4 regions of the Sporosarcina pasadenensis genome follow, and region 3 is predicted to be linked to each of the others. Evidence: riboswitches for the same ligand, from Rfam matches in the RefSeq annotation. Region 3 holds a riboswitch; each other region holds the start of a gene.
What was found. Region 3 has a riboswitch for cyclic di-GMP ahead of AB1K89_RS09260 (hypothetical protein). Riboswitches for the same ligand answer to the same signal wherever they lie in the genome.
Positions count from the first base shown of each region.

Region 1: it holds a riboswitch for cyclic di-GMP, as region 3 does, so the genes downstream of both, folE (GTP cyclohydrolase I FolE) here and AB1K89_RS09260 (hypothetical protein) in region 3, are expected to answer to the same signal.
Region 2: it holds a riboswitch for cyclic di-GMP, as region 3 does, so the genes downstream of both, AB1K89_RS00415 (GGDEF domain-containing protein) here and AB1K89_RS09260 (hypothetical protein) in region 3, are expected to answer to the same signal.
Region 4: it holds a riboswitch for cyclic di-GMP, as region 3 does, so the genes downstream of both, AB1K89_RS12280 (Ig-like domain-containing protein) here and AB1K89_RS09260 (hypothetical protein) in region 3, are expected to answer to the same signal.

Region 1 is NZ_JBFEGM010000001.1:63,453-66,669, reverse strand. Features, by position in the region: gene AB1K89_RS00360 (SDR family oxidoreductase) at 1-396, opposite strand, end outside; gene AB1K89_RS00355 (6-carboxytetrahydropterin synthase) at 402-1,220, opposite strand; gene folE (GTP cyclohydrolase I FolE) at 1,235-1,804, opposite strand; cyclic di-GMP riboswitch class I at 2,023-2,114, opposite strand.
Region 2 is NZ_JBFEGM010000001.1:77,451-80,667, forward strand. Features, by position in the region: gene AB1K89_RS00410 (sensor domain-containing protein) at 1-378, shown strand, start outside; cyclic di-GMP riboswitch class I at 1,194-1,277, shown strand; gene AB1K89_RS00415 (GGDEF domain-containing protein) at 1,294-2,136, shown strand; gene AB1K89_RS00420 (hypothetical protein) at 2,652-3,167, shown strand.
Region 3 is NZ_JBFEGM010000005.1:210,799-214,015, forward strand. Features, by position in the region: gene AB1K89_RS09255 (DUF5305 family protein) at 1-888, opposite strand, end outside; gene AB1K89_RS09260 (hypothetical protein) at 912-1,715, opposite strand; cyclic di-GMP riboswitch class II at 1,772-1,854, opposite strand; gene AB1K89_RS09265 (hypothetical protein) at 2,085-2,615, opposite strand; gene AB1K89_RS09270 (signal peptidase I) at 2,876-3,217, shown strand, end outside.
Region 4 is NZ_JBFEGM010000008.1:91,132-94,348, reverse strand. Features, by position in the region: gene AB1K89_RS12285 (APH(3') family aminoglycoside O-phosphotransferase) at 69-842, opposite strand; cyclic di-GMP riboswitch class II at 1,068-1,151, shown strand; gene AB1K89_RS12280 (Ig-like domain-containing protein) at 1,185-3,217, shown strand, end outside.

The DNA.
Region 1 (3,217 bases), on a different contig from region 3:
ATTTAAAATATGGCCTTTCTTTAGTTCAGCCATATGTCTACCAAAATGTTTGCACGTAAGATATGTCCCGCGTAAATTGATAGAAAGCATATTATCAAAGTCCTCAGTTGACGAATCTACGATACTTTCAAATACTCCAACCCCAGCACTATTAATTAATACATCCACTTTGCCGAACTGATTAATTGCTTGTAAAAAAAAGTTTTTAACTGATTCCTCGTTCGTGACATCAAGTGGAAGTTCCAATGCATTTCCATTCAGCGATTTGGAATTGCTACGACTTCCTAATACCAGGTTTGCTCCTAACCCCTGAAGCAAAGTTGCTGTTTCCTTCCCAATCCCTTTACTAGAACCTGTAATTGCAATTGTTTTTCCAAATAAGGATTTACTAGTCATCCTGCTTATTCCATTTCCGGACCGTAATATTCGAAATAATTCTTTTCCGTTTCAAATAATCCAATTTTGAATAGATTCCTGAGTTTCGGAGAGAGAAGATTCCAAATAACGATTGTCATATTTTCTGAGGTTGGATTTAATTCTTTAAACTCTTCGGTATCTAAATTCAGATTCTTATGATCGAACTTTTTCATAATTTCTTGTTCAACTATCTGGTCAATATCAGCAAGATTCGAAACCATACCAGTTATCGGATCAGGCTTCCCACTAACTGTTACCTCTAGATAGTAGTTATGACCGTGACCATAGAGGTTATTGCATTTCCCAAAGATTTCACGGTTTTCTTCATTACTTAGTTGATCGCTATGCAAACGATGTGCAGTACAAAAATGATATTTTCGTGTTAATCGAACCAAAGTCGATTCCTCCTTTTCAGCATATAAGAAATCATTTTCTCGCAAACGAATTTTATGAATTTGACAATTATCAATCTTTCCATCCAACGAATTCCATATATATGAAATGATATTCTCTGTTGTCGGCATATGAGTTTCGAAATAATGAATTTCTTTATTTAAAAACTTTCCATCTAATTCTTTTTGGACAAAGGATTTTACAACTTTATCGATATCCGTAATATTCACAACAATCCCAGAATCATTGTTTAACTTTCCTTTGACCATCACTTCAAGGATGTAATCATGTCCATGTCCATGTGGGTTACTGCATGGCCCAAACAGCCTTTGATTCTCCTTTTCACTCCACTCATCAACTCGATAATAATGAGCGGCCGAGAAATACATCTTACGTGATAAATAAAGCATTGGTAACATACCTCCTAATTTCGTAGCAGAGACCTTTCAAATTCTTCCGCTAACGCAGTATTTTCTTTAAAGACGCCCTTTTTTATTGTAGTTACAGTAGAGCTACCCGGCTTCTTTATTCCTCTTGCACACATACAAAGATGCTGTCCCTCGACGCTAACAATCACGCCTTCAGGGCTTAATACATTCATAATGGCATCAGCAATTTGTTGGGTCATTCTCTCTTGTACCTGTGGTCGTTTCGACACCAATTCAACAAGTCTGGCAAATTTACTTAACCCAACAACTCGTCCATTCGGAATGTAGCCAATATGCGCCTTTCCAAAGAACGGAATCAGATGATGTTCACAAAATGTGTAATATGTAATATCCTTCACAACAACCATTCCTTCATAGTACTCTTCAAACGTTGTTGTTAACGCCGTTTCCGGATCAATTCCAACCCCCGCAAAGACTTCTCCAAACATTTTGGCAACTCGTTTCGGCGTATCCATTAATCCTTCACGATTTGGGTCTTCACCAATTAACTCCAAAACAGAACGGATATGTTCCTCAAGTAACCCCTTCTTTATTTCAACTGTCATAATATAAATCTCCTTTTTAAATGAGTATAGATTAGTGAAACCTTCCTCAAGGTTGTCCCCTTATAAAGCCATACGTACCCTAACGTGTACAAATCGAATACCGCAGACGCAGCACCAAAAAAAAGCCCACCAAAAGGTTGGTGGGCTAAGAAATAGCAGTAAATAGATCTATTTAAAAAGAACTACTCAGCTTGCAAATCCTATTTTATCCAATCCTTTTCGGTAACCCGGCTGTCATAGCTATTCTTTCCATAGCCTTAGACCCGTGGCTTTGCGTCCTTATCTTTCAATAAGTTTGCCATTATCGAAGGTGTTTCTAACTATATCTATCGTCATGATTTTAAATATGTTAATAGCACATTAAAAGTAAGTCCTCTGTCAACGTAAAACACAACCACCCAATTACATAGTGCAGTTCATAACAAGGAAGTAAATTCATTAACTAACTATCTATATTTCACCGCATACATCGTGACCTAGTGAGAGGTTCAGTCACCCGACAGCACCTTTATTTATTCAGCCGTCTTTTCAAATCAGAACTTCCCATTTTTATTTCATTATCGAATTTAGGTTTAGTTGGGGACCAAATTTAATACCTCGTCTTTTTTCCATTTTCCCAATACTAGTTTTTCTTTTTTATTTAGCGTACCATTACTTTCCTTTTTCAACATATCTATAGCGTTGAGCCTTATGCTACGAAGCCCCTTGTTATATTCAATACAGTTTTTTAGTGGTTTTATTTTTGGAGAAAGATATACTTTCCCCTGAAGAATAACAACTTTACACTCATGACATCCTGCTAACCAACCAACCTTTTTCCTGATCCGAAATCATCATAATATAGTCAGAAGGTGGTTCTATTGTATCACACTATTCATTTATTGATAGTCCTTTAGAAAAACGTTCATGCAAATCCCCTCCATTCTAATGTAATTGGCTGGACCAAATGAGACAATGCTGGTCTATTTAAAAAAACAAAACAAGCATTGAATCACCGTTTAAAAGAATAGGAGTTTGCAAAAGATAAAATTATTAGACTTAAGGTAATTTCGTAATTGTACACTTTTACGAACTGAACAATTTAAATGAAATTCATATTAGAAAATCGTTCGTTAAAATGTAGTATCACTTTTGAACGTTCACTCGTTTATTTGGGACTTCCCGAACGAAATTGTACACTTTAAGAGACAAACCACACTCAAACACTATGCTCATGTTGTTAAGGAGCTTGATACGGAATCTGTTAACAGGACAGTACAGCTATATGAGGACATGGCTAGTACTTCGAATGTGTAAAATTTTTGTGAAATGATTTCACTTCCTTTCATTCCTGAACATATTCTATGAAAAACAAATAATGACCGTAAACGCTGTGCTATCAACGTTTACGGTCATTATTTTCACTTCTTATTG
Region 2 (3,217 bases), on a different contig from region 3:
CGAATAAAATCTCTCGGTCTACTTATCAGTATCGATGACTTCGGAACCGGATATAGCAATTTGAATCATTTGAAGAATTTTCCTTTGGATATATTAAAAATAGATAAATCATTTATCTCAGAATCGACCCATAATCCAGTCGATCAAGCGATTGTGAAGACAATCATTCACCTCGCCAGAGATTTGGACTTGAATGTATTGGCTGAGGGAATTGAAAGTGTGGAGCATCTCCAATTCCTAAAAGAGCAATCCTGTACGTTAGGACAAGGATATTTATTCAGTAAACCTGTAGACGCCTCCGAATTAATGAGGACAATTAATCATATCGAATCCAATATTGATTTGCGGATGAATAGAGCCGCTTATGCGGAGTATTGAGCCACCAAGTACGAGGAAAAGAGCCACTGTCTTTGGGACAGGAGGCCACCAATCTAAATAATAGCCTCTTGTATAATTAGTTTGCATGCAAATACGCATGACAATAATGTACAGGAGACTTTTTTATAATTAATTGTCGGAGGATTCCGGAACTTTATTTTGAAGGAATCAGTCATAGAACAATCAGTTCTAGCACTGGACACTCAAGGAATACTGTTTCCGATGCCGTTCGCAGCACCAAGAAACTCGGCGTTGAAGACTTGGATGATACAATGACCAACTCCTGTCTAGAGGCATCTCTTTCCAGAAAAACAAGCCCTCGATAAGGGGTACTTCCCTGTTGACTGGGGCACGGTGCACCAGGAATCACAAAAAAAGAATCTCACTCTGATTACAGCCATCGGAATGTACCGCCTCTGCCATCTTTCTTACCTCTGAATGAAAATAAATGTACCAGGGTGTGAATATCAGTGTTAAAATCCTCAATAATAACGGTTTAAAATTCCCCAGTTTTCACTTTGTACAATCCTTGACATAATTTTATCCATTACCTAGCCAAAAGGGTACTAATGAAGAATGGAGAGCTTATTACTTCATATCATACGGATTATCAAAAACTGCATTTCGATATAGGAAATGTTATAATTGGCGATTGAAATTGAATGTTTTAATAATGTTGTTACTTCGCAAACGAGCCATTTAATGGAATGAGTCTTGTTAAACAACGGAGCAGTTTAGACCACTAAGAGTCAATGACAGATTTATTTAGCCTTGGAAGTATCTAACTGTTGTATACTTATATACTAAGGCAACTCTATTGATAAAGGCAAAATTATCGAAAGATAATGACGCAAAACCACAGATCTAAAGCATTAAGCTATGATGGCTGGGTTACCGAAAGGAGTAAGGGAATAATTGAAAAGAAAATGTTTTAAATACTCATTAATTTTTTTATTTACTGCTGTCCTTATTTTTATTGATACAATTTTGTCTGAGGAAGCGAGTGGACATTATCCATTTATATGGTCACTCGCTCTGATTCCGATTATCTATATTATAAATATGTATCCTAAATGGAAAGTAACTATAGGGGCTGGAGTCATTTATAGCTTATTGAAGTACACAACAGAGTTTAGTCAGAAAATTAAACCTGATAATAGCGAAATTAATGCTCTTATCTTAGGTTCGCTGATTAATTGGTCTATTGCTCTAACTGTTGGATACTTCATTATCAAATCTCATAAATTATATTTAAAAGTAGAAGAGCTAACTATTATAGACTCATTGACTGGTGCTTATAATCGAAGATATTTAGAGCTTTTTATGGAAAGAACTATTCCTATTAGTAAAAGGACGAACAGTTCTTTAGTTTTTATGATATTAGACATAGACCATTTCAAAAAAGTTAATGATAATTATGGTCATCAATGTGGGGATCAAGCTCTTAAGCATACTTCCAGTATTATTGATAATCACGTAAGAAACTCTGCTGGTGTCTTCGTTCGTTTGGGCGGAGAAGAATTCGCAGTTATTCTTCCAAACACCGATCTTGCTGAAGGGTTAATAATAGCAGAACGTATACGTGAGGCTGTAGAAAAAACAGAGTTCATTTATAAAAATGAACGTATTCATTTTACAATTAGCATTGGTGTATCTATTTACAATGAGGAAACCGTTGAGGAGTTTATAGAGAAGTCAGATAATGCGTTATATAAAGCAAAAGAAAACGGTAGAAATCAGATAGCAATTATTAATTGATACTTACTTTTTCTGCTGATTTTTATTTTACAGGAGCTTACTACGATATCTAAGAATTATTATTAATATAATTTGTATTTGAAATGACAGATACTTATGATAGCTTACGCCTCTGAAAATTTAAGGTCTGTTTTTCCAAAGCAAAGTCAATTTAAATTGAATTATTATAATAAACTAAGGAAAAATCGAATGGCAAATTATTAGGTACTATACATAGGATGTGGATTTTTTTCTATTTGTGCGAACGGGGAATATACTCTTTTTTAGCACAAAGTGTTGTCCAATATACTTTTAATTGATCGACACGCGGTCTCCGACTTGTTTTGCTTTAGTTTGATCTGCTTTTTCTAAGAAATGTAAATACACGCTTATTAACGCCTAAATCGTCAAATACCTATGACGTTCCTGTATCACTTTTGCATGAACTCCTTTGTAAAGATGAATTCGTCTGGCGTTACCATGTCGGTTCACAATCCTCCTATTTTTAGTTATGATTGGATGCGGAGGAGATCAACATGAAAAAACTATTCATCTTATTTATGGCTGCTATGTTATTGGTTGCTTGTGCAGATGGCACAAAAGAGCCGGCTGTTGTCGAAGATGATGCGACAGTCAAAGAAGAAATGCCTGAGCAGGAAGAAGTGAATGAAGAAGAACCTGTGGAAGAAGAAACGCCTGTTCAGGAAGAACCTGCTAAGGAAGAATCACAAGGTATGTCTATTGAAGAAGTTACTGAACTTATTGACTACAATGGCGTAGGTGTTGACGATAAGTTAGTTAGCGTGACTATTGAAAATGAAGAATTAAAAGCTGTTATAAAAATGGCAACAGATGATAGATTATCCGCAGAAGATTTAGCCGTTACAAGATATAGCCAACTCTCAGATGAATTACTGGATCATGAAGGTTGGGAAACTTTGACAATCGAATACGTGGGTGTGGGAACAATCAGTATGAATCGCACGGAAAAAGAATCAAACGAGTACGGCGATTACTTCCCAACAATAGAAATAGAAAATCGTTTAAAATAAAGTCCAACTATCATATCGCAGTAAAGTAAACACTCTCTAAATCGGGAGTA
Region 3 (3,217 bases):
CTTACCAGTGAAGTCAATTAGTTGGGAAATTCTGATCATCCGGCTGCCATACTTTTTATTGAGCTTTTCCGACTCTGATTTTACAGGTCTCACTCGCCCAGTATCCAAATACTTGAACGAAAATATGATGGATAATAAAAGAATGACGGACAACACTGTAGTAGTAATCCTCACGGTAATCAAAGGAAGCGTCAATTCCAGCAAACTGAATGGATTGGCAGTCGTTTCACTTTCATTAAACTGAACAGCCGTCGTAAAGCTCTTCTCGCTAGCAAGCTTAATTTCATCATATAAATAATGAAATATCAGCTTATCCTGAACTTGCAGTTCCCTTTCCATGTCTGCATACTGAATGACTCCATGAATTGTCGGAACGACTTCAAGGTCATACTGGGATTGTCGGACGCCCGTTTCTTCCTCCACTTGCGTAATGAATGCGTTTAATTGGGTCAAGTCTATTTTATACACATTGTCGATAACGGAAATATCCTTCCCTTTTTGTTCAAAGGTTTGTTTGCTTTGCAGTGGGTACGTGCGTTGCCAAATATCTCCCGCCTTAACAATCAACTGAATATCGTAAGTTCCCTTAGCGAGCACTTCTTCCTCCGATTTGATGATCGTCTTCAAATCTAAAGGAATCGCAGCTGTGATTTTCTTAAAGAGAGTATCTCCGACGTCGACCGTTCCTCCTTCCGGATAAAGGATGTTAGGCGACATCGTTGCTTTGTACGCAAAGGCCGTTTCGATATTCGATGTACTGTCGACAAGCTGAACGGTTGTCGTTTGTGGTGTCATCCATGAATAAATGGATAGTGCGCCTATGATGAGTAATAAAGGCAGCAGCGATAAGAATAGCTTCTTATTATTCTTTTTTAGTACAGTAGCCAAGATTCCTTTCAGCTCAATCACCCCTATTGTGAGTCATCTACACTTTCTGTCTGTTCTGCTTTTGGCAGATTGTTTTCTTCTATAATTATAGTTTCTTCATTTGCATCTTCTTCCGTCGAATCCTGATTTACTGATTCTTCATCTACTTCCACTTCTACCTCTCCACCTTCTTCCGAGTTTCCATTCATTTCTCCTTCCCCAACGACTTCTACATCTTTTTCTTCATCTTTCGCTTCCCCAACACCTTCATCAATTTTTTCTTCGCCTTCTTCTACTTCTCCATCTGCTTCTTCTGATGCTTCATCTTCTTCAGACTGTTCTGTGCACCCATCCACTTCCTCTACATTCGGTTCCTGGAAACTCGTATCCTCAACTACTTCTTCATCTACTATTACTTCGTTCACTTTCGACTGATCTGTACATTCATTTACTTCCTCTACGAATGGTGGAATCATTGAAGTGATATCTGCTCGTCCCGATTCCCAACTGGCAGTTATCCAAATCTCCTTACCCGATAACTCTGGTGCTTCTCCGATGAGTGTAAATACTCTCGCTTCACCAGCTGCCATTGTTGAAAAGTACCCATCCACACCTAGTGAGTCACCACCCATTACCATAATGTTTTCGATATCCACATAATCATCAGTATTGTTTTTCAATATGAATATCCTACCTTCCCAACCCGTAATCGCAATAAGCGCATCATCCTCTGCGACTACGGATATCACGACATCGTTCTTGATTTCCGCCGTCGAAAAACTAGTACTTTGTAACAAAAGTGCAGAAACTGATAAAAAAAATGCGGCTAAACTTAACTTGAGCTTCAATCGGTCCCCTCCCAGGTCATAATAATAGCCCAATTAAACGGAACAAGATGTCCACATTTAATCAGGCCGGTTGCACCAGTTACTCCATACATCCAAGGTGCCCATATAAAGGATGTACTTCATAGTTTCCGTGATACTATTTGTTTATATGGTTAAGTATAACCAAAGTAATAAGAATAATTCGTCGATTATTGCTGTACCTTCCATTCTATTTTTGTCGAAGAGATGAATGGATTGTCACTAACTTCAAATTTAATCAATCCTGTTATGCCTAGTAAATAAATTCATATAAAAAACTGTAGACTTCACGTAATGTACGCTACATCTACAGTTTCTAAGGTTTCGTATATTAAAACCCTTTTACTATTATTATCGTGCGTCTGCACCACTAACAACAATGTTTGGAGTAAATTTCTTGATTTGTGCTTTATCGGATACTTCTACTTTTACAGAAACGTTTCTTCTAGTATTGTTAGTTGTATTAAATCCTTCAAATTTCGCTACTGTTTCTTTGTTGATCTCAGTCCAATTCTCCGTAGCACCTGTTCTGACGAAAAGTTTTACACCCTCAGGTAGTTTCTCTTCAGTATTAATTGTTACAGTGACATTGTTTTCCGAGTTGTTTTTAACCAAAAACAAATTATTCCAAGTGTATTCACTGTTCTTTTGCATACCAAATTTAGTTCCGTGAGAAAAATCAATTTTCAATACCCCATCCTCAAGCTTCGATGCAGCGTGCCCTGGCTCAGGAAGACTAAGAGCTAAGAGTGATTCGTGCGTATTTGTTACTGACCCTGTCATCGCACTTGTCACTTTCGCCGAGGAATATGACATTGCTGCCATGATGCTCGACATTGCTAGTAGGAACACTACCATTAACAACCCTTTTTTCATCTTCATCTGTAAATCTCCTCCAATAGTTTTATTCGGCTCTTCGCCGTTGTTGGAACTATTTTTAGTATAGGAGCTTTCCAAATGGTTATCCTCACTCTATAGTGTTGGATTTTACGAACGTTAGTCTACTTTCGATAATCTACTTTATAGACCCCAAATTACTACATACGTAGGAGCGTCGTATACTTTCGTACACTATCAATTCCACTTTAGAGGGCATTATCTACAATGCATTTACAATAAAATTAGAGGCAAGGAGGGGTTGCATGAAGCTATTTTCAAAATTACTTAACGCCGTCTTAGCAATTGGTATCTTATGTACATTAATAGCCGCAGTCGGATCAGCCATAACAGGCAAGCCCGTTTTGCTAACCGTCATTCGTTCAAACAGCATGTACCCTGTTTGGGAACGGGGCGACATGGTCATCATTAACAATCTACAAGAGAAGGACCAGGTTGAAAATGGAGATATCATCTTTTTCAAAACGGAAAAAGGGAGTCTTGCTAATAAAGGATGGATTGCTCACCGGGTCATTGACGGTAACGCGGAGCAGGGTTTCGTTACAAAAGGGGATGCAAATAAAACTTCCGATCAGCAAGACGGGGCA
Region 4 (3,217 bases), on a different contig from region 3:
CTGAATACTACTTATACGAATTTCGAAGTTGGAAGTTTCAGTAATTACAAAAAATACAGTCCACCGCTTTAAAAAAACTCATCCATCAGTTGATAGTAATCAACTCTAGATTCATCCACATCCGTAAATCCATAGCCCGCAAGAAAGAAAGGTACGTATTCCTTGCCAAAATTACTGGTGATGCTTCGTATCGCCAATGCCAAATCTTGATATTTGTCTGCAACCCCAGCTCTTCCCCAGTCAATAAAGCCGCTCACTCTTTTATTTTCCACAATGACATTTGGCAAACAATAGTCACCGTGAGTGAAAACGAGATCTTCGTTTAATGGCCTGTTGGTAATGAGCTCTTTAAAAAGTTCGGTTGCTTTCCTTCCTTTTCGCCCCTCGTCAAAATCATCTTCATCGACTAATTTATGTTCCACTCTATTCTTCGCTTCTTCTATTTTCATATCCAACCTTTGATCATATGGACAATTGTCGATAGGCACACGATGAATTGTTTTGAGTCCAGATCCTAATGACTCCAACACGGTAGGCAAATATTCTCGATGTGATTGATCAGAAGCATTGACACCTTTTATTTCAGACATTAACAAGTATTCGTTTGCCTCGTCCTCCCCGTAGAATAGCACACGTGGCACAGGCAGCTTCCCTTCCAACCACTCCAATTTTTCCTTTTCATCGAAGAGACGTTCAACAGAATCTCTCGACTGCACTTTCAAGTATTGATTCGAATGAGAACTTTTTAATAAGAAGGTCTTCGCTTCCGAATGGCCAATCGTAATCGGTTCCCACGAGAATCCATTAGTCAATTTCGCTAAACTTGAAGGAACTTCTATCAAATGAAACACCGCCATTTCTATTCTGTAATTCTTTCGACTTCCGAGAATGCAGAAGTTTTCATATGAAGGTCCCGTGCAACTCGTATGATGCAGCTACATACATAATCTTGAATCAGATCATAATACATCGTTTTAGTCATCTGTTTCCTCTGCCCCAACATAAATTAATTCGAGCTTAAGATATTTATGAATTAACAAATCACCATTAGCATAATGATAAAGACTAGGTTTTTGGGAAGCTTTGAAATATGACCACTATCTGGACACTTGGGTTATATGGAGCTAGTAGTGTAACCGGCCCTCTTAATTACCTTTGTAACATTATTTATGAGGAGGAGTACAATGAACAAGCAACAGAGTAAAAAATTCGGTGCGGTTGTTCTAGCAAGTTCTTTAGTCTTTAGCTCCATTGCACCGACAATTTACGCTGCGCCTAATCCCGGTAAAGCAGAGGCTTCTACTGGCAGAACAGAGCTAAACAAAATCACAGGTGTTACTACGTTAAACCCCATTCCTGCCCGTGTAGACAATGCGAGTACAGTTCAACTAAGTGGTACTGTTGTGATTGATGGTCCAAAGCTGGAGCTAAAAGTAAATGGTAAAGTTGTAAATGCAGAAACGACACAAATTTCTGATAAGCGTTGGGCATTCAAATATGTCTACCCTTTAAACTCAGTAAATCTGTCTGAAAAGAAGGATGAGCAAATCACTGTTGAAGCCTATACAGTTTATCCAAATGGAAAAAATGCAGGCGCAGTCCATACAAGTGCTCAACCCGTTAATCAGACTGTTGATTTAACTCCACCTGACATTACTTTTAATGACTACAATAAAGATTGGACGAATCAAAGCATCACTGTTTTTGCTAGCATCAATGAAAAGGGTACACTTAATCCAGTCAGCTATACTTTTAATGAAAACGGCAGCTTTACCTTTATCGCTACGGATTTAGCTGGAAATACATCTGAGAAGACAGTGACAATTGACAATATTGATAAGGAAGCCCCTGAAGCTGAAGTTTCCTATTCCACAACTTCCCCAATCAATACGGATGTCATTGCAACTATTAAAGCAAAAGAACCAGTAACGTACACCAATCTAGATGAGTTACCGGATACAATGGAATTTGACAGTAATGCATCCACTCTTAAGTTTACTGAAAATGGCAGTTTTGAGTTAAAATTTAAAGACAGAGCTGGAAATACAGGGTCGGTCCATGTGACAGTTAAAAATATCGATAAAGTTGCTCCTGTCGGTTCACTTGTATATTCTAAAACCGAACCTACAAACGAGGATGTAACGGCAACTCTTACATTTACTAAACCTGTTACATTTAAAAACCTTGAGGATTTACCAGACACAGTTACGTATACAAAAGTGGATGATCAAACGTACACGCTTACTTTTCCAGAAAATAAAAATGTTAGTTTAGAGTTTGTAGATGCAGCCGGAAATACGGGCGAAGTGGAAATAAACGTAGCAAATATCGATAAAATTGCTCCAACTGCCAAGGTACACTATTCAACTGATAAGCCAACAAATCAGGACGTAGTAGTGACAATTGAACCTAGTGAAGATGTCACGATCCTTAACAACAATGGTTCTCCTAGTATTACCTTTACTGAAAACGGCAATTTTGAATTTCTCTTTGTTGACAGGGCCGGAAACACTGGGACTGCACAAGTAAATGTTGATAATATAGATAAGATTGCCCCTATCATCACAATTAGTGAGTATTCAACAGAATGGACGAATCAGGATATTACGGTTACTGCCAGCACAAATGAGGGATCACTAAATAAAGAAAGCCACACTTTCAAAGAAAACGGCAGTTTTGAATTCATTGCTACAGACCTTGCTGGGAATGTTACACGATATACTGTCCATATTACCAATATTGATAAAGTTGCGCCGGAAATTACAGTGAAACCTTATAATACAGACTGGACAAATCAAGATATTACGGTTGAAGTAAGCATGAATGAAGAAGGCGAACTAAATACGACAAGCCATACCTTCACAGAAAATGGCACATTTACATTTATTGCGAGAGATCGTGCAGGAAATATAACTGAGCTTCCAGTTACCATTTCAAATATTGATAAAGTTGCACCTGAAATAATCGTTGAAGAGTATATTACTAGCCCCACAAATCAAGATATCACAGTAAAAGTGAGCATGAACGAACCTGGCACATTAAACGCAGAAAGCTATACTTTCAAGGAAAATGGCGAGTTTGAATTCATTGCTACTGACCGTGCAGGGAATGAAACAAAGAAAAAAATCGTAATCTCGAATATCGATAAAGTTGCACCAGTTATCACAGTACTCAGTTACAACACTTCACCGACAAACCAGGATGTCATTGTAACCGC